3 regions of the Sphingobium sp. PAMC28499 genome follow, and region 2 is predicted to be linked to each of the others. Evidence: riboswitches for the same ligand, from Rfam matches in the RefSeq annotation. Region 2 holds a riboswitch; each other region holds the start of a gene.

Region 1 (9,758 bases), 1.3 Mb from region 2:
GCCGATCGTCGCGGCGGTGCAGGGGCTGGCCGTGGGCGTTGGCACGACGATGCTGTTCCATTGCGACCTGGTCTATGCCGCGCCCGACGCGCGCTTCGTCATGCCCTTCGTCAATCTGGGCATCGTGCCGGAGGCCGGCTCCAGCCTGCTCGCGCCCGCGATCATGGGGCATGCCAGGGCGGCGGCGATGCTGATGCTGGGCGAGCCGATGGATGCGGAAGGGGCGGATCGCGCCGGTTTCGTGACGGCGATCGTGACAGGGGACGCGCTGCTCGACCATGCCCGCGCCAAGGCGGCGGCGCTGATGGCCAAGCCGCCCCAGGCGCTGATGGCGACGCGCCGGCTGATGAAGGGCGATCCCGCCGCCTTGCAGGCCCGGATCGCGGAGGAGGCGCGCCTGTTCCGCGAAGCGCTGGCCTCGCCCGAAGCGCAGGAGGCGTTCATGGCCTTCTTCGAAAAGCGCGCGCCGGTCTTCAAGCGGGCCTGATCGAAGCGTGGCCGGGGGAAGGGATCAGTCCTTGCCCCGGCGCTCGAACTTCAGTTCGCTCACGATCACGGCGGCGATGATCAGCAGCGCGCCGGCCAGCGCCGTGGCGGGCTGGCGGTCGCCCGCGATCCGGCCCAATATCCCGGCCCAGACTGGCTCGCCGGCATAGATGAGGGTCGCGCGGGTCGGCGATACGGTGCGCTGCGCCCAGTTCATCACGAACTGGATCAGCGCCGTCATAGCGCCCAGGCCACAGGCCGACAGGATCACCGTCCAGGAAAAGGGCGGGATCGCCTCACCCATCGGCGCCATCAGGCCGAAGGCGAGCAGCGACGTGACCGCCAGTTGCACCAGCGTGACGCGGGCAATGTCGACCTTGCCGGCCCACAGGCTGATGAAGATGATTTCCAGCGCGATCGCCAGCGTGCTGATGAGCGTCAGCGCCTCGCCCTTGCCCAGCGACAGCCCTTCGCGCGGGGCGGCGATCAGGATCAGGCCGGCAAAGGCCAGCGCGACGCCGACCCAGCTGGTCCAGCGCGGCCGCCGCCGCAATATCGCCCATTGGAGGATCGGCACCAGCGGCACATAGGCGGCGGTGATGAAGGCGGATGTGCTGCTGGATATGGTCTGCAGCGCCCAGGTCTGGAGCGTGTAGCCGCAGAAGATGCCAAGGCCGATCATCGACCCGGCCAGCAGTTCGCGCGCCGTCAGGCCGCGCAACACCGGCCAGGCGAGCGGCAGCGCGAGCAGCGCCGCCGTGCCGAAGCGCATCCCCACGAAGAAGAGCGGCCCGCTCTGCTGCATGGCATGATGCACGATCAGGAATGTCGCGCCCCACAGCACGGTGATCCCGATCAGCGCGAGTTCGGGACGGCCGATCATCAGCCGGGGCGCAGGGCTCTTGTCGAGGGCGGCATTGTGCAACATAATGCACATCGCGTTATGAGCAATATATTGCACAGTCAAGTCGAAGTCCCGCGCCCGGACGTTCTTTCCCATGTCGCGGGCAATATCCGCCGCCTGCGCGCCGCCAAGGGGCTGAGCCAGGATGCGCTGGCCAGCGCGGCCGGGGTCAGCCGACGCATGCTGGTGGGGATCGAGAGCGGCGAGGCCAATGTCAGCCTGTCGACGCTCGACCGGCTGGCGCAGGCGCTGGACGTCAGCTTCTCGCACGTCGTGCGCGCGCCCGACATGCCGGATAATAGCCGGATCGATACCCTCGCCTGGCAGGGCGAGGATGCGCATAGCCGCGCGACCCTGCTCGGCACCGTGCCGGCCGCGCGCGAGGCGGAGCTATGGACCTGGTCGCTGGCGCCGGGCGACCGCTACCCGGCCGAGGCGGACGCCGCCAACTGGCACGAGATGCTCTATGTGGTGGAAGGGGTGCTGACGGTCGAGATGGATGCCGGCACGCGCACGATCGCGGCGGGCGACTTCCTCATCTTCAGCAGCGACCGCCCCTATGTCTTCGTCAATCGCGGAACGGACCTGCTGCGCTTCGTGCGCAACGTGGTGTTCTAGGCAGCGCGGACGAATGCCGGGAGGGGCGGGGTGCGGACTGGCCCTTGTCCCGTCATGCCAGCGAAGGCTGGCATCTCAGGCCGGCGCACGCGGCATAAACGGATAGCGCTAGACGGCTGGCCTCTTTCTGCTGCCGCCTGATACCCCAGCCTTCGCTGGGGTGACGGAGTTGGGTGGGAAGGGGACAGTCGGCTATCTTTCGAGGAACGCGCTTAGCTGTCGTTCCCGATCCCTTCATATTTTATGCCATCCGGCAGGGCTGTCATCGCCTTTAAGCGTCCGTCTCCGAGATAGATCAGATAGCAATTACCGGCGAAAGACACTCTTCTGGCTATTTCGCTACTGGGACATGCGAGTGCGAGGCGATCAATTTCCACTTTGGACCAGCTATAATTGAGCCTGCCATCCTTAATTTTGATGCCCTTAATTTCCTGAATCCAGTGCGCTTGAGCAAACGGCATTGCTCGACCAGCCCTGATGGGAAATGGCGCGGACCAATAATCATAGTCCTGATGAAGATATTGAACAGAGATGGGCCTTGAAGCGTGATTATCTACAATGGTCGGCCAAGCATCACATGCCGGCAGAAGCAAGAGTGTTGCAATCGCTAGGAATGTCCGCATTCGATAAATCTATGGCGTTCCGTTTGCGGCCGCAAGTGGTCGAATTCCGACAATTTCCACATCCGTCACCCTGACGAAAGTCAGAACCCATTCTGGGCTACGGCGGATGGGGAGCGCTGAAGCGATCCCGGATCAAGCCTGTCCTGAGCCTGTCGAAGGGGCCGGGATGACGAAGAGGGAAATAGCCACTTCCAGTCGCGTCCAGGCCGCCCGGATATAGCCTCGCGGCCCGAGGCCGGGCCTCCCCATGGGGAGGCCCGGCACGTCTCAATGGCTGTCGTTGCGCAGGTCCTTGCCGGCCTGCTCCAGCGAGGCGCCGACATCCTGCTTGGCTTCCTTGCCCTCGCGCTTGGCGTCGTCGGCCGCCCGGTCGGTCGCGGCGCCGATCCGGTCCGCGCCATTGTCGATCGCGGCGCCCGCGCGGTCGAGGCCGTTGTCGATCTTGGCGCCGGCATCGTCGACGGCGTTGCTGACGTCATTGCCGATCGCGGAGCCGGCATTTTCCAGATTGTCCGATGCCTTTTCCGAACAGGCGGACAGGCTCAGTCCCAGGGCGGACAGGGCCGTGATGGCCAGAAGGGGTGCGCGCATGATGTCTCCTCATTGCGTTGGCAAGGCTTGGGCAGCGCCGCATCATATCTGACGCGGCGCTGCCTAATCTCTTGTTGTCGCATCGTTTCAAGCGGAAAACCGGTTCCCACTTTTCCGCACGACGCTCCTAAAAGCGCGGCAGCGGCCATAAGGTTGCGTGGTTTCGCGATCAGCCGCCGCTGAGGCCGAACACCATCGACCGGTCGGCATCGGGGATCAGACCCTCCATCACCCGCCAGAAACCGGTGACGGAACCCTGTCCGGCCTGGGCATAGGCGGCCGCCATCTTCTCGCGCAGCGCGCGGAAAAGCTCGGCCTCCAGTGCGCGGCCGGCGGCGCTGAGGCGCAGCAGTTTCTGCCGCCGGTCGCTGCTGCCGGGCCGGGTCTCGATATAGCCGCGCTCGATCAGGTCATTGAGCACCCGGCCGAGCGATTGCTTGGTGATCGCCAGCAGGCGCAACAGATCCTTCACCGTCAGGTCAGGCTGGCGCGAGATGAAATAAAGGGCGCGGTGATGGGCGCGGCCCAGGCCCTGCGCCGCCAGCCCCTCGTCGATCGAGCGGGTGAGCGCGGAATAGCCGAAATAGAGCATCTCGATGCCGCGCCGGATTTCGTCCTCGCGCAGGAACAGCGGCGAGGCCGGTGCGATCTGGCTGGGCGAGGGGGTTTGGACGGACATCGGTGCGGGTTTCCGGCTGGAGGGGAGGGGGCGTGGCGTTGATCCCTAAGATGGGTTGGGCGGGAAGGAAAGGGAAAGGCGAAGTCCATCGTCAGGAGGGCTTTTCTTTCGTGCATCAGCCGCTATATGGCGGTCCCGCGCTGACTTGGATCGGCGCATTGCTGGGGCGTCGCCAAGCGGTAAGGCAGCGGCTTTTGATGCCGCCATGCGCAGGTTCGAATCCTGCCGCCCCAGCCATAATTTTCGGTATCCGACGCCGCGTCGCTTTCCTTGCTTCCGGTTTCCGTTTCGGCATCTTCCGTCGGTATGCCTTGGGCGTCGAGCCGGCAGCGGGACTGCCGATACCCATTCCATGTCTTGGCGAAGCCCGATGTTTCGATTAGGGCATCATCGATGCGCCGGTTCATACTGGCGCATTGCATAACTGACGCCGGTGTTCCGCAAGGAACTTAATCGGGAATGCGGTGCGGGGGCCTGGCCCCTTATTCCGTGGCTGTCCCTGCAACTGTAAGCGGATAGCGCGATGCACGAGCCCATGAGGGCAGCCACTGGACAGAGCGTCCGGGAAGGCGTGCATCCCGCAACGACCCGCGAGCCAGGAGACCTGCCGGCGTTTCGGTCGCTCTTGTCCTGACCCAGGGATTGGTCATGGCACGGTCTCTCTTCCGTCTGGGCGGCGAAGCGTGTGGCTGGGGCTGCACGGCCGCGTGGTGTCGGGCGCCTGTCGCGCCTGCCTGCCGCCTCGCGCCGACCGGCGATGCCGGCAAGCCCCGCCTGGTTGCGTCCCGGCGCGCGGAGGATGTGCCTGTGAGCCAGACCGGCGCGGGCAGGGATAGGGCGACCGCGAACCATGCGGTAGCCCACGGGCCGGCCGTTCGGGGCTGGTGTCCCGACGCCTGGCGCCCGATGGCGGCGGGCGACGGGCTGATCGTGCGCGTGAAGCCGCGCCTCGGCCGTCTTTCGGCCGACGACCTGGCGGCGCTGGGCGAAGCGGCGATCGCCCATGGCAACGGCCTGATCGACATGACCCGGCGCGCTAACCTCCAGATCCGCGGCGTGCGCGACGATAGTTGGCGCCCCTTGCTCGACCGGCTGCTCGACCTTGGCCTGGTCGACCACGATGCTCGGCGCGAGGGCGCGCGCATGATGATGGTCGCGCCAGACTGGCGGGCGGGCGACGACAGCCATCGCATCGCCAGCCAGTTGCTTGATCGCCTGGACGAATTGCCGGACTTGCCGGGCAAGATGGGCTTCGTGATCGATGCCGGCGCCGCGCCGCTCCTGCCCGGCGAAGCGGGGGATTTTCGCATCGAACGGGCGCGCGATGGCGGCCTGATCTTACGTGCGGAGGGGCGGGCACAAGGCGTGCCGGTGGATAGCGGCGGCGAAGTGGATGCGCTGCTCGCACTCGCCCGATGGTTCGTGGAGAGCGATGGCGCGCGCGCGGGGCGCATGGCCCGGCATGATGCGCCCCTGCCGGATTGGGCAACGGGCAGGGCAGAGGCCGCGTCGCCGCGCCCGCGACTGGTCCCCGGCGCATGGGATGGCGGCATGGCCTATGGTCTTCCCTTCGGCCGGATCGACGCGCGGCATCTTCTCGACGCGCCGGCCATGCGGCTAACCCCATGGCGCATGCTGCTGGCCGAAGGACAACTGCCAGGCCTGTGCGCCGACGCGGCCGACCCGCTGATCCATGTGGAGGCCTGCCCCGGCGCGCCTGCCTGCCCGCAGGCGAGCGTGGCGACCCGCGACCTCGCCCGCCAACTGGCACCCCATGTGGCGGGCCGCCTTCATGTCTCCGGCTGCGCCAAGGGCTGCGCCAGTTCGATTCCGGCCGACATCGTGCTGACGGGGCGGGACGGGCGCTACGACCTGGCCTTCCATGCCTGCGCAGGATCGGCGCCCGTCCGTCCTGACCTCACCGCCACCGACCTTCTTGCCCATTTCGGAGCCTGTTGATGCCCCATGATTATGAGAGGGACGGCGCGGCGATCTATCGCCAGTCCTTCGCCACCATCCGCGCCGAAGCCGACCTCGGGCGCTTTGCTGCCGAGGAGGAACCGGTCGCAGTGCGCATGATCCATGCCGCGGGCATGGTGGACCTTGCGGGCCATATCCGCTTTTCGCCGGGCTTTGCAGCGGCGGCGCGGCAGGCCCTGATCGCAGGGGCGCCGGTGCTGTGCGATGCGCGCATGGTGTCGGAAGGGGTCACGCGCGCGCGCCTGCCCGCCGACAATGCCGTGCTCTGCACCCTGCACGACACCGCCGTGCCGGACATGGCGCGGGCGATGGGCAATACCCGATCCGCCGCCGCGCTGGAATTGTGGCGGCCGCATCTTGCCGGGGCACTGGTTGCCATCGGCAATGCGCCCACGGCGCTGTTCCACCTGCTCGACATGCTGGAAGATCCGGCCTGTCCGCGTCCCGCAGCGATCATCGGCTGCCCGGTCGGCTTCGTCGGCGCGGCGGAATCCAAGGCCGCTTTATGGGCGGCGCAGCCCGTGCCCTGCTGCGTCGTCGACGGGCGGTTGGGCGGCAGCGCGATTACGGTCGCGGCGATCAATGCGCTGGCGAGCCGCGCGGAATGAGCGGCACCGTCTATGGCGTGGGCCTCGGCCCCGGCGCGCAGGACTTGCTGAGCGTGCGCGCCGACCGGCTGGTGCGGAGCGGGCGGCATGTCGCCTATTTCCGCAAGGCTGGCCGGCCGGGGCAGGCGCGCCGCATCGCGCAGGGCATGTTGCGGGACGATGCGATCGAACTGGCGATGGAATATCCGGTGACGACCGAAATTCCGCTCACCGATCCGCGCTACAATGATTGTTTAGCCGCCTTCTATGCCGACTGCACTGGCCGGCTGCTGGCGATCGCGGAGGCGGGCGAGGATGTGGTCGTCTTGTGCGAGGGCGATCCCTTTTTCTACGGCTCCTTCATGCATTTGCACAGTCGGCTGTCGGGGCTGGTCCCGGTCGAAGTGGTCCCCGGCATCATGGGCATGTCGGGGGCGTGGAATGCGACCGGCCTGCCGATCACCTGGGGTGACGATGTGCTGACCGTGGCGATGGCAACCCTGCCGGAAGAGGAACTGGTCCGCCGCATCCGCGATACCGACGCGCTGGTGGTGATGAAGATCGGCCGCCACCTCGCCAAGCTGCGCCGCGCGGTGGCGGCGGCCGGGCGCAGCGATCAAGCATGGCTGGTCGAACATGCCGCCATGCCGGAACAGCGCGTGACCCGGCTGGCCGATGTCGACAGGGTCACGCCCTATTTCTCGATCCTGCTGATCCACGGTCAGGGGCGTCGGCCATGAGTCTTGCGGCGGGAGAGGGGGGCTGGATCGCGATCGCGGGGCTTGGGCCAGGGGACGAAGCGCTGGTGACGCCGGAGGTCGACGCCGCGCTGGCTGCCGCGACTGACGTGGTGGGCTATATCCCCTATGTCGCGCGGGTCGCGCCGCGTGCGGGGCTGATGTTGCATCCTTCGGACAATCGGGTGGAACTGGATCGGGCGGCCCATGCGCTGGACCTGGCGGCGCAGGGTCGTCGGGTCGTCGTCGTCTCCTCGGGCGATCCGGGCGTCTTTGCCATGGCATCCGCGCTGTTCGAGGCGCTGGAGGCCGGCCCCGCTCCCTGGCGCGACATCGACATTCGCGTGCTGCCCGGCATCACCGCGATGCTGGCTGCTGCTGCGCGTGCGGGCGCGCCGCTCGGCCATGATTTCTGTGCGATCAACCTGTCGGACAATCTCAAGCCCTGGTCCCTGATCGAAAAGCGGCTGCGACTGGCGGCGGAGGCGGATTTCGCCATGGCCTTCTACAATCCTCGCTCGGCGTCCCGGCCGGAAGGGTTCGTGCGCACGCTGGCGCTGTTGCGGGAACTTTGTGGCGATGCACGCCCGATCCTCTTCGCCCGCGCCGTGACCACCGCGCAGGAGACATTGCATATCGTGCCGCTGGGGCAGGCGCGGGCGGACATGGCGGACATGCGCACCATGGTGATCGTCGGGTCGAGCCGGACCCGCATCATCGAGCGGGCGCGCGGGCCGATCCTCTATACGCCGCGCGGCATCCCCGACGAGGCGGCGGGATGAGCGATCCAGTCGAGCACATCCTCGGGCCGATGGAACTCCTGCCGCTCGGGCAGCGGCGGCCGGTCGATCATCAGCACGCGCAGGCCCAGCGCGCGCGCGGCGTCCAGCTTGGCGGCTGCGCCCGTGCCACCGGCATTCTTGGCGACGATCAGGTCGATGCGATGATCGCGCAGCAGGCTTGTGTCGTCCGCCACCGTGAACGGGCCGCGATCCACGATCAGGGCATGATCGGGCAGGGGCGGCACTGCGTCCGGCACATCTACGAAGCGCAGCAGATAATGATGCTGGGGCTGGGCGGCGAAGTCCTCCACATGCATGCGCCCCAGGGCCAGCATGATCCGCTGAGGCGGCCCGTCGAGCGCCGCCACCGCCGCTGCCATGTCCGGCACCGCGTGCCAGCGATCGCCGGCGACGGGCGTCCAGGGGACACGGGTCAGCGCGGCATGGGCGATCCCCGCCCCATGCGCGGCCGCCACCGCATGGGCGCTCATCGTCGCTGCAAAGGGATGGGTGGCGTCGACCAGATGGGTGATGCCTTCCGTGCGCAGATGCGCGACCAGTCCCGCCACCCCGCCAAAGCCGCCGACCCGCACGGGCAGGGGTTGTGCCCGCGGGCTGGCCGTGCGTCCGGCATAGCTGAAGGTCGCACGGATGCCGCGCGCCGCCAGCAAGGCCGCCAGCGCGCTTGCCTCCGTCGTGCCGCCCAGCAGCAGGATGTTGGGCATGGATGACATGAATTCTCCCCCCTGGTTGACGATCGTCGGCATCAGCGAGGACGGGATGGACGGCCTGTCTGCGGCAAGCCGCGCGGCACTGGCGGCGGCGGACCTGGTCATGGGGCCGGCCCGGCACCTCGCGCTGCTGGGCGGGATTAGCGCGCTGATGGTCGAATGGCCAGTGCCCTTCGCGGACGGGATTGCGCGGCTGCTGGCGCATCGTGGGCGGCCGGTGGTGGTGCTGGCGTCGGGCGACCCCTTCTGGTTCGGCGCGGGGAGCAGCATCGCGCGCCATCTGGCGGCACATGAATGGTGCGCGCATCCCGCGCCCTCCACCTTCGGGCTGGCGGCGGCGCGGCTGGGCTGGGCGATACAGGATGTCGCGTGCCTTGGCCTGCATGCCGCGCCGCTGGATCGGTTGCGTCCGCACCTCGCGCCGGGCGCGCGGGCGCTGGTGCTGCTGCGCGACGGGGCGGCGGTGGCGGGGCTTGGCGCTTGGTTGTCGGCCAGGGGATTTGGCGCGTCGCGCCTGCATGTGCTGGAAAGCCTCGGCGGCCCGCGCGAACGGATCCGGTCGATCAAGGCGGGGGCGACGATACCGGCCGACATCGCCCATCCCGTGGCGGTCGGGCTGGAGGTTGCCGGTGACGGCCCCGTCCTGACCGTCGCCAGCGGTCGTCCCGACGCGCTGTTCGAGCATGACGGACAGATCACCAAGGCGCCGGTGCGCGCCCTGACCCTGTCGGCGCTGGCGCCCCGGCCGGGGGACTATCTGTGGGACATTGGCGCCGGGTCGGGATCGATCGCGATCGAATGGCTGCTGGCTCATCCGGCCAATCGCGCCTGCGCGGTGGAGGCCGATCCGGCCCGTGCGGATCGCGCCCGCGCCAATGCCCGTGCGCTGGGCGTGGATCGGCTGGAGCTGATGATCGGTCGCGCGCCGGACGTGCTGCCTGATGGTCCGATGCCGCAGGCGGTCTTCATCGGTGGCGGTTTGTCGCAGGCGCTGCTGGAACGGCTGGAGGCGCTGCTGCCACCCGGCACGCGGCTGGTCG
Region 2 (9,758 bases):
CTCGTGCCACTGGCCGATCGGCACGATGTTCTGCATCGGCTCGAAGATTTCGGAGTAGCTGGCATAGGTCGTCCAGTCGGGCGAGACCTCATAGGTGACGGCCGCGTAAGGCACGAACTTGCCGATCGTCTGGCCCCGGAAATTCTCGTTGCGGCTGTAGCGCCCACCGATAATCACCTTGACCGGATCGGCGATATGCATGCCCAGCGTGCCCCAGAAGCCGTAACGGCTCGTGACCCAGCCGTCTTCGCCATAGACGCTGCCCCATTCACCATAGCCGCTCCAGGTCGATATTTCGGCCGCAGTCGGCTTGGTGTAGCGATAATAGGTCAGGTAATCGTCAACCGTCACGCCGGCGATACTGCCAATCGGGTTGGTCGAATTGGCGTCGCTGCGCGACCAGTTCGCGCCGACGGCAACGTCGTGCTGCCGGCCGAACAGGGTAAACTTGCCCTTCAAATTGGCGTCCGCCATCGTCTGGTTGGAATAGCCGTGCGACATCCAGCGCATGAAGAAGCCGCTGGGGACTGCCGCATCGGAATTGATGCCGATGCCATAATAGCCATAAAGCTCGTCGGAATCGACTTCGCTGCGGGTGAGGTTGACGGTCAGGTTCCAGTCGGGGCTGAAATCGTGGCTGGCCTTGGCGAAATATTGCAGGGTCTGCGCCTTGTCATAGGACCATTCGGGCATCCAGGAATCCCGCTTCGACAGGATCGGCAGATTCTCCGGCGTGCCGAGACTGCCCGAACGCCATGCCAATGTGCGTTCATATTTCTGCGTATTCAGATCGTCATAGCTCAGGCCCGCCGACAGCGTTGTATGCGCGCCTGCGTCCCATTCAATGATGCCATAGCCGAACTTGTCCTTGGTATAGGCGCCGGTGAAATAGGAATCCGCGTCCTGCCAGCCCGCCACCACGCGCGCCCGCAATGTGCCCGAAGCATTGAGCGGCCCGCCCACGTCAAGCTCTGCGCGGTAATTGTCCCAGCTTCCCGCATAGGCTGCGAACTTGATCTGGCGCTTGGTCGTCGGGCGCTTGCGCACAAGGTTGACCGTGCCGCTGGCATCCCCGTTTCCCGAATAGAGCCCATCCGCACCGCGCATCACCTCGACATGGTCATAGGCGAGCAGATTGGGCAGGCCGACGCCGTTGATGATCGATTGCAGGCCGTCATGCATGCGCATGGGGCTGCCGCCGTCTATCGTCAGGTTCTGCATCAGAAAGCCGCGCGAATAGAATACGGGGGTACGGGCATTATAGGAGGCCACGTAGATGCCCGTCACCTGATCGAGCGCGGCGGTCACGGTGGTGATATCCTTGTCCTCGATCTCCTGCGCGGTCAGCACCGTGACGCTGCGGGGGATGTCGCGCAGCCGCTGCGCCGACTTGCCGCCGACCTGTGCATATTGCCCGGCAAGGGACTTCGTCCCCTCGGTCATCGTCAGGGCAAGGTCCGCGCCATCGGTGCCGTTGGCCGTCATGGTTGCAGTTGCGCCCTCGACCCTCACCGGTCCCAGCTGGACCGCCCCCTCAGCAGACCTGGGCGCTCTTTCGAGCGTATAGGAGCGCGCGCCACTCTGCCGGAAGGTGAGGCCTGTTCCGACCAGCAGGCGCGATAGCGCCTCGGCCGGGCCATAGCTGCCCTGAAGGCCCGGACTGGCGATGCCGTTCGTCAGGTCTGCATCATAGATGATTTCGATATCGGCCGCCTCGCCAAGGCGGTTGAGTGCAACGGCCAGCGGCCCGGCGGGCACATTATAGCTGCGCTCCTGGGCATAGGCGCTCGTTGGCATGACGATCCCGGCGCCCAGCGCGGTCGTCGCGAGCAACGTCGCCGGAATGACAGTGCGAAATCCCGCCACAGCAGCCTTGCCGGCCTCTACAATCTTCACGTGTTAACCCCCAAAATTCAGGCATCTTATATGAATGGCAATTCGCTAATGCGAAGCGCCTTCAAGAACATGACGTCTCAAATCTCGAAGTGAGAACCGGGGAGCCGAATTTTTTTGTGGGTTCAGCCGTGAATGAAAATCACCCGGTCGGTGAGACGGATGGAGGCCAACTTCAAGGATGCCTGGAGTGTGTCGAGCGCGGCGACGGGATTGTCGGTGCGGAAAATCCCGCTGACGCGCCGGTTGCCCAGATCGGTGCCGATGATGCCGATATATCCCGGATGATAGCGATTGAGCTCCGCCACCACGGCTCGCAGCGGCTGGTCCACGAAGACAAGCCGTTTGCGGGTCCAGGCGGAGACCGCATTTGCATCGACAGTGCGAACGGAACCAACGCCGTTCCTGTCATATCTGACGGACTGGCCTTCCTTCAAGATCGCGATGGAGCCCCCGGCGCCCGGCGCTGCCACGCGAACGCTGTGCAGGGTAACGGTAACCCGCGTCCTGTCGGCATGACGATCGACGATGAACCGCGTGCCCAGCGCCGTGGCCGATCCGCCTTTCGCTTCGACCGAGAATGGGCGCCGGGGATCGCGCGCCACCGAAAAGGCGGCTTCGCCTTTCAGCACATGCACGATCCGGCGATCCGGCTGGTAATCGATGGATATGGCGCTGTCGGTATTGAGCTGGACCTGCGATCCATCGGCAAGGGTCATGGTGCGCTGTTCGCCCGTCGCCGTCATCGCATCGGACCGCAGCGCCGTCGGCCAGTCCCCGATCGCGCCCGCGACAAGAAGGGCGACGCTGGCCGCGACGGCGGGCGCAATCCATTTTCTTTTGCCTTCCGGTCGGCCGACCGGCGGATAGCCTGGCATTGGCGGCTCGCTAAGCCTGCGCTGCGTCACTTCCGAACGAATGGCCGGATGCCCCATGAAGCGCCACGCCGCACGGGCCATTTCAAAGGCCGGTGGGTGACGCGGATCGCTGCCCAGCCATTGTTCCAGGGCCGCAATGCCATCATCGCTCAGGCCGGCATCCTGTTCGATCGCCCAGCGCGTCGCGGCATCCTCGATCGGATCCGGGGCATCCTCGTCAGCGCCCATAATGCATTCCGATCGCTTCTCCCGTCTCAACCATGGAAATTTCACACTCTCCATAATCATTGACGTTCGAAAGCGGCATCCGGACACTCCGCAAGCCAACAAATCGCCTCATTCGCTTTCCCCTAATCGGGTCATGCAATGTCGCAAGGCCTGCTGGAGATGTCGGACGACCATGCTGCGGGAAATCCCGATCCGATGCGCAATGTCGTCCAGAGTAAGTTCGTCAAATTTGCGCAGGATGAAGATTTCTCTGGTTCGCGCGGGGAGTTCGTCGATCGCGGCCATCGTCACGGCCAGACGCTGGCGATCGGACAGTTCGGTATCGGCTCCAACCATGTCGGCCGGGACTTCCTCGGGGAGCGTATCGGCGGCGTGGAACAGGGCAGCATATCTGCCGTCCGCCCTGATGCGATCCTTCGCCAGATTGGCTGCCAGCCTGAACAGATAGGCCCGCTTGTTCAGGATTGGCGGATCATCCTCAATACGCTGCACCTTGAACCAGAGGCTTTGCGTGACGTCTTCCGCTGCCGGCCGATCGCGCAATATGCTTTCGACAAGTCGCAGGAGCGACGTGCGCTCTTGCAGGAGCAGGCGCGTAAGGGCGGCGGCGTTGTTGAGCATCGCTATCTGCCGACGCATTACGTGCATTGATAATCGTTCGCAACAACTCATGTGCCGCTTGTTCATGACTGCTAACGGGGCGGTGTGTTCAGCACCTGAGCGTCAGGGACAGCCGCATACCGGCCGTCCAGGCATGACCAAATTCCACGTTCTACGAATTTCTTGCTATCCTGTTCGATAGCCCATAGTTCCCAGCCCGTCCCCTACCGGGGGACAAGATCGCGTTGGTGCTTCGAAAGAGGCTTAAAAGGGAACGCGGTGGAGAGGTACTGCCCCTGAAGCCGAGGCTGTCCCTGCAACTGTAAGCGGATAGCGCGATGCATATCTCGGCAGGCCAAGGATGCCTGTCGCAGCCACTGGGCCGGACGCTAACTCCTGCGAGGCCTGGGAAGGCCGTGCATCGTGCGATGACCCGTGAGCCAGGAGACCTGCCAGCGTCCGGTCGCTCTTGCCTTGGTCCAGGGGATGGCCGCGGCACGGTGTACTCCGTCTGAGCGACGAACTTGCGGCCAGGCCGCAACGGTGGGTTCCGCCGGTCGCTCGTTTGCGCCCGGTCTCCACCGCTGCGCCCGTGCGAGGGGACGTCCTCCTGCGCGGGAACCTGTCTGTTCGACTGGAAAACGCAACGGGGGTTACACATGAATACACGATCGCTTCTTTCCGGCCTAATCCGTTCCGGCGCATCATGTTGCGCACTGGCGGCGAGTGTCACCGCAACGCATGCTCAGGAGACCGCCGAGCCCGCGCCCGATGGCACGGAAAATATCGTCGTCACGGCGCGCAAGGCCGGCGTCCTGCAACTTGGCCAGCAGGCCGATGCCTCCAGCCGCCTTGGCCTGACGCCGATGCAGACGCCCGCGAGCGTCGATGTCATCACCAAGGAGATGATCCGCAGTCTTGGTGACCGCACGGTCGTTGCGGCGGCGGCGCGCGCGCCGGGCCTGATCAACAACTCCTCGGCATTCGGCTATTCCCTGAGTTCACGCGGGTTCACCGGCTACACCTCGGTGATGCAGCTCTATGACGGCATGCGGGTCTATACGACGACCACGCAGACCTTCCCCGCTGATCCCTGGATGGCCGAGCGCATCGAGGTGCTGCGCGGCGCTGCTTCCGTACTGTACGGCGAAGGCGGCATCGGCGGCGCGATCAACGTTGTGCGCAAGAAGCCCAACACCGAAGAGTTCGAAGGTGAACTACGCCTCAGCGGCGGCTCTTTCGATACATATGCAGCGGCCGGCGGGATCGGCGGGCCGATCGGGGACAAGCTCTCCTACCGCGTGGATCTCAGCTACAACCGGTCGGACGGCTGGATGGAGCGCGGACGCTCCCGTAGTCTCGCCCTGTCGGCCGCGCTGCGCTACCAGGCCAGTGACGATCTGGTGCTGACCCTGACGCATGATCGCGCCGATCTAGATCCGACGATCTGGTACGGCACGCCGCTGCGTGATGGCAAGCTGGTCCGCGATATCCGCAAGAAGAACTACAATATCGCCGACCGCTCGTTGCGCTTCGACGACGCCTGGACCCAAGCCAAGGCGGAATGGACGCCGGCGGACGGCGTGGCGATCACCAACGTCGCCTACTATCTCACCGGTTTCAAGCACTGGCGCAATGCGGAGGGCTATGCCTGGTCCGGCGATCAGATCCGCCGGTCGAGCTATCTGGAAATCTTCTACAAGACCAAGCAGTGGGGCGACCGCTTCAACGCTGTGTTCGACCACACATTGCTGGGCATGAACCACCGCCTAAGCCTGGGCGGAGAGTATAACAGCGGATCGCTGCTGCGTACCGACAGTTCGCCCAATTCCCGCTCCGATCTGGTGGATCCCTACGACTACGCGCCCGGCACGTTTCTGGATGGCGCCTTCGGCACCCGGTACAAGTATAAGACAGATGTGCAGCAATGGGCGCTGTTTGGCGAAAGCCGCCTCTCGCTGACGGATCGACTGTCGCTGGTGACGGGCCTGCGCTACGATCGCCCGAAGACCGAGCGCCACGATGCGCTCGATCCGACCGCCGACTACACCGCGCGCTATCCCAGCACCAGTTGGCGCGCGGGACTGGTCTATAATCCCACGGACACGATCTCGCTTTACGCGCAATATTCGGCGGCAGCGGACCCGGTGACGGCGTTCCTCACCGCTACGCTGGCACAGACCAGCTTCGATGTATCGACCGGGCGGCAATGGGAAGCGGGCGCCAAGGCGACCTTCCTGGACGGCCGCGGCGAGTTCACCCTGTCGGGCTATCGCATCGTCAAGACGAAGATCCTGACGCGCTCCGCCAATGATCCCACGGTGTCTGTGCAGGTCGGCCAGCAATCGTCCTACGGCGTCGAGGCATCGTTCGGACTGGCCGTGACCAAGTCCTTCAGCATCCTGGCCAACGGCACGATCCTGAACGCGCAATATGACGACTTCGACGAACTTGTCGGCACGGAGCTTGTCAGCCGCAGCGGCAACATGCCGATCGGCGTTGCCGAAAAGGCAGCCAATCTGTGGCTTTCTTGGCGGCCGGTGCAACCGCTGCACCTCGACACCGGCCTGCGCCATGTCGGCAAGCGCTATTCGGATGCCGCCAATACCCGTCGCATTCCGGCCTATACGCTCGTCGACGCCTCGGCGCGCTACGACCTTGGAGAGAAGACGAGCGTGACGCTCAACCTGCGCAATGTCTTCGACCGGATCTACGTCCAGAACAGCTATTCCACCTCGCAGTGGGTGCTGGGTGAGCCGCGCAGCGTCGCGGTGACGTTCGAACAGCGGTTCTGATCGTGCCGGCGAGGCAGGAGCCGGGCTGGCGCGCCATCGCGCCGCGCGTGCTGGCATCGACCATCGGTGCCTATGGTCTGTGCTATGCATGGATCTGCGCGGCGGTACGCCTGCTGCCGATGGATGCGGTTGACGCCAACATCCTTGCTACCTGCCTCGCCTTCATGCTGTTCGTGACGGTGATTCTTCGCGCCTTTGCGGTGCGCAGCGTCACGCGGATCTGGGGCGAACTGCTGGTGGGCACGGCCCTCCCCTTCGCTCTGATACTGGGGGTCGCCAGATGAAGGATAGCCTGCGCCAGTCCATGGGCTGGTTCCATACATGGTGTGGGCTGCTGTTCGGCTGGGTTCTGTTCGGCGTCCTGCTGACCGGATCGCTGGCGGTATTCTATACGGAGATCAACCTCTGGACGACGCCCGAACTGCGCTCTCCGGTGGCTATCGACCGGGGACGAGCCGTAGCGATGGGACGGGATTATCTCACCCGCATCGCTCCGGATGCCCGGCAATGGCGTATCGTCATCCCCACTGCACGCGAACCGGTGCTGCGGCTGGTGTGGACCGACGGCGCGGGCAAGGCCACCACCCATCGCCTGAACCCGCAGACCGGCGCCCGCATCCCGCGCGACATGGACGCCGGGTTCTTCTTCATGCGCTATCACTACACGCTGGGGATCGATCGCAAGTCCAGTCCCATCGGCTTCCTGATCGTGGGCGCGGCGGGCCTTGCGATGCTGGCCGCATCGATCAGCGGCGTCATCATTCACAAGCGCATATTCCGCGATTTCTTCACCTTCCGCCCCTGGGCCTCGCGCCAGCGGGCGTGGATGGATGCGCACAACCTTCTCTCGGTGCTGCCGCTGCAGTTCCACATGATGATGGCCTATACCGGCCTCGTCCTGATCTATTACGCCTATATTCCCGCCGGCGTCGCGACGCTGAACGGCGGCGACGTCAAAGCCTATCAGGCCGCGGCTGCGCAATCGCGCTACATCGACGTGGATACACCCGCCGGATCGCCGCGGGCCACGGTTGCGCTGATGCCGATGGTCGCACGCGCCGAGCGCGCATGGGGTGGCGGAGCGGCCGTCAACATCTATGTGAGCCATCCCGATCGTGCCAATGCCACGGTCGAGATCTGGCGACAGCGCGACGATCGTATCGCCAGTTTCCCTGATCGCGTGGACTTCGCGGGCGCCGACGGCCGGTTGCTGCGCGTTCTGGTGAAGCGCTCCCCGGCTCGCGAAACCCAGGCCTTCCTTGCCGGACTGCACTTCATAGAATGGGGCGAAATCGCTGCCCGCTGGCTCTATTTCCTGACCGGCCTCGCCAGCACCGCGATGGTTGGGGCTGGCCTTGTCCTCTTTACCGAAAAGCGGGCGCGCCGGGGCGGATCGGCATTTCACGCCATGGCAGGCCGGATCACCATCGCCGCTGTGGCTGGAAACATCATCGCCTGTGCGGCGTACCTGCACGGTGAGCAGTTGCTGCCTCCCGGCATCGAAGGTCGCCGCACTCTGGCCGCCAGCATCTACTTTTCAGCCTGGCGGCTGAGCCTCATCCATGCCGGTGTACGGCCCTGGGCCAGCGCGTGGGCAGAGCAGTTGCGTGCGGCGGCGTTGCTCTGCCTGACTATTCCCGTGAGCACGGCTCTGGCGGGAATGCCGCTGACGTCAACGCTGGCTCATGGCGATGGGATACGCTCAGGCGCAGACCTGACGGCGCTGGCGATGGGCATCATCTTGTGGATCGCAGCAGGCAGCATCGCTCGCAGGTCGTCCGGCGGCGCTGCGCAGTGATCATGAGCATGGCCCTATCCCTGATCCTTGCGGTGGCCGGCTTCGATGCCATCCGGCGCGGCACATCCCGAAGGCACATCGTCTATCGAGCCGCCTGGCGCGCGGGCGGAGCCGCATTGCTGGTTCTGGCGATCCTTCCCGTCGCGCAACTGGCCACGACCAACCTGATCGCTTCGCTGCTCTGGTTCTTCTGTATCCTGCCGTTGGCCGGGCTCATTGTCGTTTTTGGAAAACCCATTCGCCAGTCATCTGGGCGTCCCGATTTTGACTGAACGCGATTGCCCTCTCGATGTCATGACCTGCATATCGATCCTGAAGCAAAGGCTGACTATCACTGCCTCGGTCGTGACGCACAATTGGTTCAACCGTCTCTAGATGATACGGGTCGGTCCGGCGCATAAATTGATTGTCCATCGGATGCGGCAAACCGTTTCCTGCGCCATTGCAGGCGTCGAGATTATTGCTGGCCCACTCACCACACTCGCCGTGGCGAGCGACACGGAGATCGACCGCACGGAAACCTTGCCTTGTTCGAGGCCCTTTGAATTCAGCACTTCTAACTCCCTCCATTCGACATTCGGGATGGAGGCACACCTGCTATTGAGAATACCTTGCAATTCATACGTTCGCATGCGGTCAAACGAGAGGTCGAATTTCAGAAAAATAATTTCAGGCGAAAATCACGATCAGACTACGGGACAATTGCACGGATCGCAGGCCGAGAGATTTCTGAAGCCGGGATATGGCTGCAACCGGATCGTCGATGCGAAATACGCCACAGACGTGCAGGGATGATGCGTCGCCCACTATAGTCATGTAGCCGGGATGATAGCGGCCGATCTCGGCCACGCCCTGACATAGCGGCGCATCCTTGAATACGAGCACGCCGTCCGTCCAGGCGGTGGCCGCTTCCGTATTGATGGAACGAGGAGCATCGATACGGCCATCGGCGCCATAGCGGATGGACTGGCCTTCCCGCAGAATGAGGCTGGCCCCCTTGTCCTCTCCGCTGACGAGCATCACGCTGTGCTCTGTCACGGTAACCTCAGTGTCGGCGCCCGTCTGGCGGACCGAGAATTGCGTGCCCAGCGCCATCGTTTCACCGATTGCTGCCTGGACGGTGAAGGGGCGGGAACGATCGGGCGCAACCGTGAACAGCGCCTCGCCTTTCAACAACCGGATTCGGCGATCCGTCGAGCGGATCTCGATCGTGACCGCACTAGGGCGGATCGACATTCGGGATTCCCAAAGCGGATGATCGCTGATTCATAGGACGCCGTGTTGATGCGCGGAGTGGATGATGGCGGCGAAGCGGTACGAGTTGAACGAGGTGCAATGGGAGAGGATTGCGCCGTTGCTACTGGGCAAAGCGACCGATCCGGGGCGGTCGGGAACGGATAACCGCCTGTTCGTGAACGGATGTTTGTGGGTGCTGCGGTCAGGAGCGCATTGGTGCGATCTGCCGGAGCGCTATGGCAAGCGGAAGACGCTGCATCGCCGCTTCAGCCGTTGGTGCCATGCGGGTGCCTGGTAACGGGTGTTCGACGCACTGACGGCCGACCGGGA
Region 3 (9,758 bases), 2.3 Mb from region 2:
AGCACCTCGTCCAGCGGCAGATAATCGTAGCGCAGCACGATGTTGAGTTCATCGGCCAGCACCAGGGCATAGTCGGGGTCGGCGACCATGCGCTTCACCTCGTCCCACGCCTCACGCGCGAGCGCGATGTCGCGGCTGCGATCCTGGGTGTTCCAGGTAAAGCCCTCGCCCATCGGCTTGAACTCGACCTGCTCGGGAAAGGCATCGAACACCGCCTTCTCGCCGGTGGTCATCGCGCCCTTCACGAACTGGACCACGCCGACCTTCTTGCCATGGCCGATCATCCGGACGACCATGCCCAGCGCCGCCGTGGTCTTGCCCTTGCCCTTGCCGGTATGGACGATCAGCAGGCCCTTTTCCTGGGTCTTGGTCGCCATGATCTTGTCATGGGCGGCCTGCTTCTTCTTCATCTTTTCCGCATGCTGTTCGTCGGTGCGTTCGACCATCGTCACTCTCCTGCAAGCTCGGCGAGCAGCATGCCCGCGCTGTTCGATCTGGGTTTCCACAGGCCGCGTTCCAGCGCCTCGGCCAGCCGGGCAGCGGTCTCGCGCAGGGCAGCGGGATTGGCGTCGGCCATGAAGGCGCGCACGGCTTCATCCTCGATGAAGGCGGCGTGGACGGCGTCGAAATGATGGTCGCGCACCGCATGGGTGGTGGCGGCGAAGGCGAAGAGATAGTCGACCGAGGCGGCGATCTCGAACGCGCCCTTATAGCCATGGCGCATGACGCCGGCGATCCATTTGGGGTTGGTGACGCGGGCGCGGACGATGCGGCCGATCTCATCCTCCAACGTGCGGATCACCGGCCGCTCCGGGCGGCTATGGTCATTATGATAGCTGAGCGGCCTTGTGCCCTTCAGATGTTCGATGGCGGCGGCGATGCCGCCCTCGAACTGATAATAATCGTCGCTGTCGAGCAGGTCATGCTCGCGATTATCCTGATTCTGGACGACCGCGTCGGCCTGGGCCAGGCGGGTGGCGAACAGGCTGCGTTCGCTGTCCCCCTCCACCCCCGCGCCATAGGCATAGCCGCCCCAGTCGAGATAGACGTTCGCCAGATCGGCGCGGCTGTGCCAGATCTTCTCGTCGATCATCGCCTGCAGTCCCGCGCCATAGGCGCCGGGTTTCGATCCGAACACACGGGCACCGGCGCGGCGCGCGGCCTCCGCCGCATCGGCACCATCCGCCACCAGCGCCGCCTGTTCGGCGCGATGCCGGGCGGCGGCGGGATTATCCTCGTCCGGTTCATCGAGCGCCATCACCGCGCGGGCGGCGCTGTCGATCAGGTCGATCTGTTCGGGAAAGGCATCGCGGAAGAAGCCGGAGACGCGCAATGTCACGTCGACGCGCGGCCGCCCCAACTCGGCGAGCGTCATCATCTCGAACCCGACGACCCGCCCCGAACTCCATTCCCAGCGCGGTCGCACCCCCATCAGCGCCAGTGCCTGCGCAATATCATCGCCGCCGGTGCGCATGTTCGCCGTGCCCCAGGCGGACAGGGCGATGGCGCGGGGATAGTTGCCCTCGCGCTGGAGATAATCGTCGACCAGCAATTGCGCCGATCGCTGCCCCAGATCCCAGGCGACAGCGGTCGGCACCGCGCGGGTATCGACCGAAAAGAAATTGCGCCCGGTCGGCAGCACGTCGGGTCGGCCGCGCGTCGGCGCGCCCGAAGGTCCGGGCAGCACGAACCGTCCGTCGAGCCCGGCCAGCAAGGCCGCCGCCTCGCGCGGGCCACAGGCATCGACACGCGGCGCCAGATCATCGGCGATCGCCGCCAGCACGGCGGCGCTGGCCGGGCCGACCGGCGCCCCGCCATCGACCAGCGCCGCCGCCAGCAGTTCCAGCCGCTCGACCATGTCGCCATGGGTGCGCCAAGGGTCTGTGGATAAGTCCGCCAGCGGGGCCGGACGCAGCCCATGCCATGGCGCCCCCAGCACGCAATCGAGCGGATCGAAATCGAGGCCCAGATCATCGGCCAGCGCCCGCAGCAACGACGCCTGCCCCGGATGATCCAGACCGCGCGGCGTGCGCGCCAGCGCGATCAGCAGGTCGCGCCGCAGCCGCCCGTCCGGCGAGGCGGTGAAGACATGCAGCCCGTCGCGGATCTGCAATTCCTTGAGCTCACACAGATAATTGTCGATCGCGGCGAGCGCGTCGTCATCGTCGCCGGCGGCGCCCGCATCCTTGTCCAGCCCCTGGCTGCGGGCAAGGTCGATGATATCGCGGCGCAGCCGGTCGAGCCGGCGCGGGTCCATGCCGGCGGCAAGATAATATTCGTCCACCAGCGCTTCCAGCTGCTTGAGCGGCCCATAGCTTTCCGCCCGCGTCAGCGGCGGGGTCAGATGGTCGAGGATGACGGCGCCGATGCGGCGCTTGGCCTGTGTCCCCTCGCCCGGATCGTTGACGATGAAGGGATAGAGTTGCGGCATCGGCCCGGCGCAGATTTCGGGGAAGCAATCGGCCGAGAGCGACACCGCCTTGCCCGGCAGCCATTCCAGATTGCCATGCTTGCCGACATGGACCAGCGCCTGCGCGCCGAAATCCTGCGCCAGCCAGACATGGAAAGCGAGATAGGCGTGCGGCGGCGGCAGCGCCGGGTCATGATAGCTGCTCTTGGGATCGATATTGTAACCGCGCGCCGGCTGCACCGCGATCGCGACATGGCCGAAACGATGGACCGCAAGGCGAAAGGCACCGTCCCGCACGAAGGGATCGGCTTCAGGCGCGCCCCAGCGATCGACCATGGCGTCACGCGCGCTGTCGGGCAGAGCGGCCAAGGCAGCGCGATAGACATCAAGCGACAGGCTGACCTCGCCCGGCCGATCCAGCGACGCCCGGTCATTGGTGACGCTGCCGGTCATCAGCCGCATCAGCGCAGCGCCATCGCGCGGGGCGTCGCCGATCGCATAGTCGGCCTCGCCCAATTGGCGCAGGATCGCGGCGGCGCTGGCCGGCGTGTCGAGGCCGACGCCATTGCCGATCCGCCCGTCGCGATTGGGATAATTGGCCAGCACTAGCGCGACCCGGCGCTCCGCCGGCGCAGTGCGGCGCAGCGCCGCCCAGTTGCACGCCAGATCGGCGACGAAGGCGACCCGGTCGGGTGCCACGCGCGGCACGACGATGCCGCACTGGGTGCGTTCATCGAACCGCTCGGCCGCCTTGAAGGCTACGGCGCGGGTGAAGAGGCGCCCGTCCACTTCGGGCAGGGCGACATTCATCGCCAGGTCGCGCGGACCAAGACCACGGGCGGACCCGCGCCAGCTGCCTTCCTCGACCCCGGCAAAGGCGGTCTGCAGGATCGGGCAGTCGGCCTGTTCCAAGATGCCCGGCACGCGCGGTTCGGACGACGACGAGGCGGCAAAGCTGGTCGCATTGACGATGATGTCGGGCGCGATGTCGGCCAGCAGCCCGCCGAGCCAGTCGCGCACGAACGGCTCGCGTAGCGCGCGGACATGCACGGCGGCGACATTGAAGCCGCGCGCGCCAAGCGCCGCGACCATCGCCTCGACCGCGCTCAGCGTGCCGGCCACCACCAGCGCGCGATAGAAGATCAGCAGCGCCACCGGCCGCCCCTCGACCCAGGTTGCGCGCAATTCGGCCACGCCCGGCCGGTCATGGCCAGGCAGATAGAGGCCCGCGTCGGCAATCGGCAGCGGATGGTCGGGTTCGCCGACATCCGCGCCGGTCAGCCGAGCGGCGCAGCGCAGGAAGGAGAGCGCATTGGCGGTGCCGCCCTGACGCAGATAGTCACGCAACTGTTCGCGCATCGCCGCGGGCACGGTGGAGGCCAGATCCAGCGCCGGGTCGCCCTCCCGCCCGTCGGCGATCGCGGCGAAGGCGATGCCCCGCTCGCGCGCGAACTGCGCAATCTCGTCCACGCCATAAGGCCAGTAGCTCTTGCCGCCGAGCAGGATGACGCAGACGAAGCGCGCCTTGGCGATCACCTTCTCGACATAGAGATCGACCGAATAGGGATGTTTGAGCTGCAGCAGATTGGCCAGCCGCACGCTCGGCGCGTCATCGGGCAGGCGCGCGGCAGCGGCGGCGAAACAGGCCAGATCGCTGTCCGCCACGGTCAGGATGACGATGTCGCCGGGCGGCTGATCGAGGTCGATCGCCTCCTCGCCGTCGCTGATCGTTCCCGGCGTGGCGGACAGGAGATGCATCAGCCGAGCACGGCCTGGATGTCGGCCTCGATCGCGGCGCGGTCCAGCCCCTTCTGGCCGATCACCACCAGCTGGGTCCGGCGCGCCTCCCCCGCCTGCCAGGGGCGGTCGAAGAAATGCTGGATGCGCGGGCCGACCGCCTGCACCACCAGACGCATCGGCTTGCCGGCAACCGCGACCATGCCCTTGACGCGCAGCACGTCATGGGCGGCGATCAGCGCGGATAGCGCCTGCACCAACGTGTCGGGATCGGCCACCGCATCGCCGCTGACGACGAAGCTGTCGAAATCATCATGGTCATGATCCTCGCCCTCCGCCTCATGGTGCGAGGGGCGGGCGTCGAGATCATCCTCGGCCGCTGCGACGATGCCCAGCAGCGCGCCGATATCGACCGCACCATGGGCGGCGCGGACGATCTTCACGCCGGGCCGCGTCTCGGCATCGACCTGCGCCTCGACAGCGGCCAGCGTGTCGGCATCGACCAGGTCGCTCTTGTTCAGCACCACCATGTCGGCGCAGGCGAGCTGATCCTCGAACAATTCCTCCAGCGGGCTGTCATGGTCCAGATTGGGGTCGGCGGCGCGCGCCGCGGCGAGCGCCGCCTCGTCGGTGGCGAAGCGACCGGCGGCGACCGCATCGGCGTCGATCAGCGCGACGACGCCGTCCACCGTGGCGCGGGTGCGGATGTCGGGCCACTGGAACGCCTTGACCAGCGGCTTGGGCAGGGCCAGCCCCGAGGTTTCGATGATGATATGGTCGGGCGGGCTCGGCCGGTCGAGCAGGGCGGTCATGGTCGGCAGGAAATCGTCGGCCACGGTGCAGCAGATGCAACCATTGGCCAGTTCGACAATATCCTCTTCAGGACAGGCGGCGTCGTTGCAGCCCTTCACCAGTTCGCCGTCGACGCCGACATCGCCAAATTCATTGATGATGAGGGCGAGGCGGCGCCCCTTCGCATTTTCCAGCAGATGGCGGATCAGCGTGGTCTTGCCCGCGCCCAGAAAGCCGGTGATGACGGTGGTCGGAATCTTGGCAGATGCAGTGTTGGCCATGACAAATACTCGCGCGCCGGAGCAACCGGGGCGGGAGCGAACCGGGCGCGCACGCACGGCCGGCCGGCATCGCGGACGGGCGCTTGTTCGCCCGCAGATGCGTGACCGCGCGGCTCCAGCCGCCAACCTGTCGCTCAGACGGAACACCGTGCCCCGGCCATCCCCTGGACCAAAGCAAGAGCGACCTAAACGCTGGCAGGTCTCCTGGCTTGCGGGTCATAGCGGGAGGAACGGCCTTCCCAGGCCTCGCAGGATTTAGCGTCCGGCCCAGTGGCTGCTGATCCCGCATCGGGGACAGCTTTGTTCATCACGCTCGCCGCTCACAGTTGCAGGGACAGCTGCGGACTTGGATGCCATGGCATCCGCACCGCCTTCCCATTTTAAGCCCCCGTGGGGGCACCGGCGCGATCATGTCGGGACGATGCGAAGCGCCGTCCCTGGGCCGGTTCCTAGTCGCTTTGGGCAGCGGTGACAATCCAGCCATCGGCGATGGCGAGCGGCCAGAGCGCGATGCGCTGACCGACACAGGGGCCGCCGACACAGACACCATCGTCGCGGCGGAAAATGGCGCCGTGCCAGCTGCATCTGATATGGCTACCATCGGGGGTCAGATAATCGTCCAACTGCTGCGCCAGCGGCAGGCCGGCATGGGGGCATTGGTCGACAAAGCCGGCGACCTGATCGCCATCCCGCACGGCAAATCCATGAAAGCGGCCGGCGCGCATCTGCAGCACGAAATTGCGCGCCTTGCCGTCGGCAATCTCGTCGATCGGGCAGAGGCGCACGCCGGCCGGCGTCGCGAACAGGTGCTTGTCAGTGTCACTCATGCATCGGCGTCGGGCTGGCGATCGGGGTGCGCGGCGGCAAAGGCGGGGAGCGCGCATGCCGCCGCGTCCACGGCGCACAGCCGCGGAAAGGGCGTCAGGTCGACGCCGAAGCGCCGGGCATTGTAGAGTTGGGGCACGATATGGCAGTCGGCGAAGCTGGGCGCGTCGCCGAAGGCATGGGTGCCACCATGGCGCGCGACCAATGTTTCGAGCGCGGCCAGCCCCTCGCCGGTCCAGCGGGCGATCCAGGCGCGGACCTGATCCTCATCGGCGCCGAAATCCTGCCGCAGCGCCTGCAACACGCGCAGATTGCCGAGCGGATGAATATCGCAGGCGATGATGCCGGCCATGGCTCGGACGATCGCCGCCTCGTCCGGATCGGCGGGCAGCAAGGGCGGCTGGGGCCAGCGGGCCTCGATCCATTCCAATATCGCGCCGCTCTGCGTCAGCACGCTGTCGCCATCCACCAGTGCGGGCACCAGCCCCTGCGGCGCGATCGCCCGATAGTCGGGCGCGCGCTGCGCACCGCTGCGCAGGTCATGAGTGACCTGTGCATAGTCGACGCCCTTCAAGGCCAGCGCGATCCGCACGCGATAGCTCGCGCTCGATCGCCAATAGCCATGGAGGGTAAGGTCGCTCATCGCGCCGGCACGACCATCGCGCGGCATTCGCCAAAGCCGATCGACACATGGCCGGGGGCGGACGCGGTGGCGCGCAATGTCACCTCGTCGCCATCCTCCAGGAAGCAGCGTGTCTCGCCCGACGGCAGCTCGATCGGCTCGCGCCCGCCACTGCTGATCTCCATCAGGCTGCCATAGCCATCGCGCGTCGGGGCGGAGATGGTGCCGCTGCCCAGCAGGTCGCCGGGCATCAGGTTGCAGCCATTGGACGCATGATGGGTGACGATCTGGCTGACGGTCCAGTACATGTTGCTCGCCGGCCCCTGGCTCAGCCGCATCGGCGGCTGGCCTGCGTCGCGCATCGCCTGGGTGGAGAGATAGACTTCCAAGGTCAGCGCCAGCGCGCCATGGGCCTGGTCATCGGCATCACTGAGGTAAGGCAGCGGCGCCGGGTCGCCTTCGGGCCGGGGCGGCTGGGCGATGCGGAAGGGCGCCAGCGCCTCGGGCGTCACCACCCAAGGCGAAATGGTCGAATGGAAATTCTTGGCCAGAAACGGCCCGAGCGGCTGATACTCCCACGCCTGAAAATCGCGCGCCGACCAGTCGTTGAGCAGGCAGAAACCGGCGACATGATCGGCCGCCTCGCTGATGGGGATCGGGCTGCCCAGATCATTGCCGGCGCCGATCCACACGCCCAGTTCCAGCTCATAATCGAGCCGGGCGGTCGGACCCACCACCGGCACCTCGGCCTCGGGCGGCTTGCGCTGGCCGCGCGGGCGGACCAGTGGATCGCCCGACGGGCGGATCGAGGATGCCCGGCCATGATAGCCGATCGGCACATATTTATAATTGGGCAGCAGCGGATTGTCGGGCCGGAACTGGCGACCGATATTGTTGGCGTGATGGATGCCGACATAGAAGTCGCTATAGTCGCCGATCCGCGCCGGCAGGTGCAGCGTGCAGTCCGCGGCCCGGTGCAGCAGCGGCTCGACCGCCGGGCGATGGGCCGGGTCCGACAGCAGCGCGCTGATCCGGCGGCGCAGGGCGATGCGCTCCGCCACCGGCAGCGCCATCAGCCCATTGAGCTGCCCTTCCAGCAGCGGTGCGCAATCGATCAGCCCGGCGCCGACACAGGCAGCCAGGTCCAATATCGCGTCGCCGATAGCGGCACCGGCGCGCGGCGAAGCGCCTGCGGACGAGAACAGGCCATAGGGCAGATTCTGGATCGGGAAGTCGCCATGATCCTGCGCGCTCGCAACCCAACTGGTGCAAGCGGGGTCATGGGTCTCGTCTATGTGCCAATAGCTCATGGGGTCTCGTTCATCGGGGGAAGCGGGGCCTTGCGGAAGCCGGACCAGCAATCATCATAATCGGGTTGCAGCAGCGGACTTTCCATCGCCCAGCGCGTCGGGCGCAGCACCATCCGGCTTTCGAACATGAAGGCCATGGTGTCGGCGATGCGCTGGGGCTGGAGGTCGGCGGCGATCGCCTTGTCATAGCTCGCCCGGTCGGGGCCATGGCCGGCCATGCCATTGTGCAGCGACGCGCCGCCAGGCGCGAAACCACCTGCCTTGGCATCATATTCGCCATGGATCAGGCCCATCAGCTCGCTCATCACATTGCGATGGAACCAGGGCGGCCGGAATGTGTCCTCCGCCACCATCCAGCGCGGCGGGAAGATGACGAAATCGATATTGGCGGTGCCCGGCGTCTCGCTGGGCGAGGTCAGCACCGTGAAAATCGACGGGTCGGGATGGTCGAAACTGACCGTGTTGATCGTGTTGAAGCGGGTGAGGTCATAGCGCAGCGGCGTCAAATTGCCGTGCCAGGCCACGACGTCGAACGGGCTATGGTCCAGCATGGTTATCCACAGCCGTCCCATGAATTTCTGTATCAGGGCAAATGGCCGCTCGACATCCTCGAATGCCGCGACCGGCGCCTCGAAATCGCGGGGGTTGGCCAGGCCATTGGCACCGATCGGCCCCAGATCGGGCAGGCGGAAGGGCGCGCCGTAATTTTCGCAGACATAGCCCCGCGCCGCGCCTTCGGTCAGTTCCACGCGGAAGCGCACCCCGCGCGGGATCAGCGCGATCTGCAGCGGCGCGACATCCATCACCCCCAATTCGGTGACGATACGCAGCGCGCCCTGCTGCGGCACGATCAGCATCTCGCCATCGGCGCAGACGAAGGCGCGGTCGACCATCGAGGCGGTCGCGGCATAGAGATGCACGGCGCAGCCCTGTCCCGCCGCGACATCGCCATTGCCGGCATAGCTGATGAGGCCATCGATGAAGTCGACATCGCCCTGCGGCAGCGGCAGCGGGTTCCAGCGCAGCCGGTTGGGCGATGGCAGCACTTCGTCGAACGGCGCGCTGCGCAGCAAGGCTGCAGCATCATAAGGCGCGAAGGGCGGATGCGATGCCGCCGGCCGCATGCGATAGAGCCAGCTGCGCCTGTTCTCCGACCGTGGCGCGGTGAAGGCGGTGCCGGACAATTGCTCGGCATAAAGGCCATAGGGCACGCGCTGGGGCGAATTGCGCCCCACCGGCAAAGCGCCGGCCACCGCCTCGCTCGAAAAATGATTGCCGAAGCCGCTCATCATCCGGGGCGGCGCGTCACTCATCGACGGTGATCACGCCGCGACGGATCTGGTCCAGCTCGATCGATTCATAAAGGGCCTGGAAATTGCCATTGCCAAAGCCCTCATTGCCCTTGCGCTGGATGATCTCGAAGAAGATCGGGCCGAACATCGTCTCGGTAAAGATCTGCAGCAAGATGCCCTCCTCGCCGACATTGCCGTCGATCAGAATGCGGTTGCGCTTCAGACGTTCCAGATCCTCGCCATGGCCCGGCACGCGCTGGTCGACCAGCTCATAATAGGTCTCGATCGTGTCCTGCAGCCGCACCCCACGCGCGCGCAGCCGCTCGACCGTGTCATAGATATTGGCGGTGGTGAGAGCGATATGCTGGATGCCCTCGCCATTATAGTCGCGGATGAACTCCTCGATCTGGCTCTTGTCGTCCTGGCTCTCGTTCAGGGGAATGCGGATCGCCTTGTCCGGGGCGATCATCGCCTGGCTGAACAGGCCGG

Evidence for each region. Region 2 has a riboswitch for cobalamin ahead of E5554_RS16825 (TonB-dependent receptor). Riboswitches for the same ligand answer to the same signal wherever they lie in the genome.
Region 1: another riboswitch for cobalamin. It lies ahead of E5554_RS10695 (cobalamin biosynthesis protein CobG); the one in region 2 lies ahead of E5554_RS16825 (TonB-dependent receptor).
Region 3: another riboswitch for cobalamin. It lies ahead of cobW (cobalamin biosynthesis protein CobW); the one in region 2 lies ahead of E5554_RS16825 (TonB-dependent receptor).

The regions. Positions count from the first base shown of each region.
Region 1 covers NZ_CP039248.1:2,193,833-2,203,590, forward strand. Annotated here, with positions in the region: gene E5554_RS10660 (enoyl-CoA hydratase) at 1-487, shown strand, start outside; gene E5554_RS10665 (DMT family transporter) at 512-1,414, opposite strand; gene E5554_RS10670 (XRE family transcriptional regulator) at 1,442-2,008, shown strand; gene E5554_RS10675 (hypothetical protein) at 2,221-2,631, opposite strand; gene E5554_RS10680 (hypothetical protein) at 2,899-3,222, opposite strand; gene E5554_RS10685 (MarR family transcriptional regulator) at 3,392-3,901, opposite strand; tRNA gene E5554_RS10690 (tRNA-Gln) at 4,064-4,138, shown strand; cobalamin riboswitch at 4,316-4,528, shown strand; gene E5554_RS10695 (cobalamin biosynthesis protein CobG) at 4,808-5,860, shown strand; gene E5554_RS10700 (precorrin-8X methylmutase) at 5,860-6,489, shown strand; gene cobI (precorrin-2 C(20)-methyltransferase) at 6,486-7,208, shown strand; gene cobJ (precorrin-3B C(17)-methyltransferase) at 7,205-7,987, shown strand; gene E5554_RS10715 (cobalt-precorrin-6A reductase) at 7,948-8,712, opposite strand; gene cbiE (precorrin-6y C5,15-methyltransferase (decarboxylating) subunit CbiE) at 8,711-9,758, shown strand, end outside.
Region 2 covers NZ_CP039248.1:3,515,788-3,525,545, forward strand. Annotated here, with positions in the region: gene E5554_RS16810 (TonB-dependent receptor) at 1-1,896, opposite strand, end outside; gene E5554_RS16815 (FecR family protein) at 2,019-3,086, opposite strand; gene E5554_RS16820 (RNA polymerase sigma factor) at 3,108-3,686, opposite strand; cobalamin riboswitch at 3,829-4,071, shown strand; gene E5554_RS16825 (TonB-dependent receptor) at 4,259-6,394, shown strand; gene E5554_RS16830 (hypothetical protein) at 6,397-6,678, shown strand; gene E5554_RS16835 (PepSY-associated TM helix domain-containing protein) at 6,675-8,192, shown strand; gene E5554_RS16840 (hypothetical protein) at 8,201-8,464, shown strand; gene E5554_RS16845 (FecR domain-containing protein) at 8,862-9,428, opposite strand; partial or broken gene E5554_RS16850 (IS5 family transposase) at 9,493-9,758, shown strand, end outside.
Region 3 covers NZ_CP039248.1:960,653-970,410, reverse strand. Annotated here, with positions in the region: gene cobO (cob(I)yrinic acid a,c-diamide adenosyltransferase) at 1-446, opposite strand, end outside; gene cobN (cobaltochelatase subunit CobN) at 449-4,168, opposite strand; gene cobW (cobalamin biosynthesis protein CobW) at 4,168-5,220, opposite strand; cobalamin riboswitch at 5,397-5,639, opposite strand; gene E5554_RS04620 (Rieske (2Fe-2S) protein) at 5,670-6,047, opposite strand; gene maiA (maleylacetoacetate isomerase) at 6,044-6,688, opposite strand; gene fahA (fumarylacetoacetase) at 6,685-7,977, opposite strand; gene hmgA (homogentisate 1,2-dioxygenase) at 7,974-9,290, opposite strand; gene hppD (4-hydroxyphenylpyruvate dioxygenase) at 9,283-9,758, opposite strand, start outside.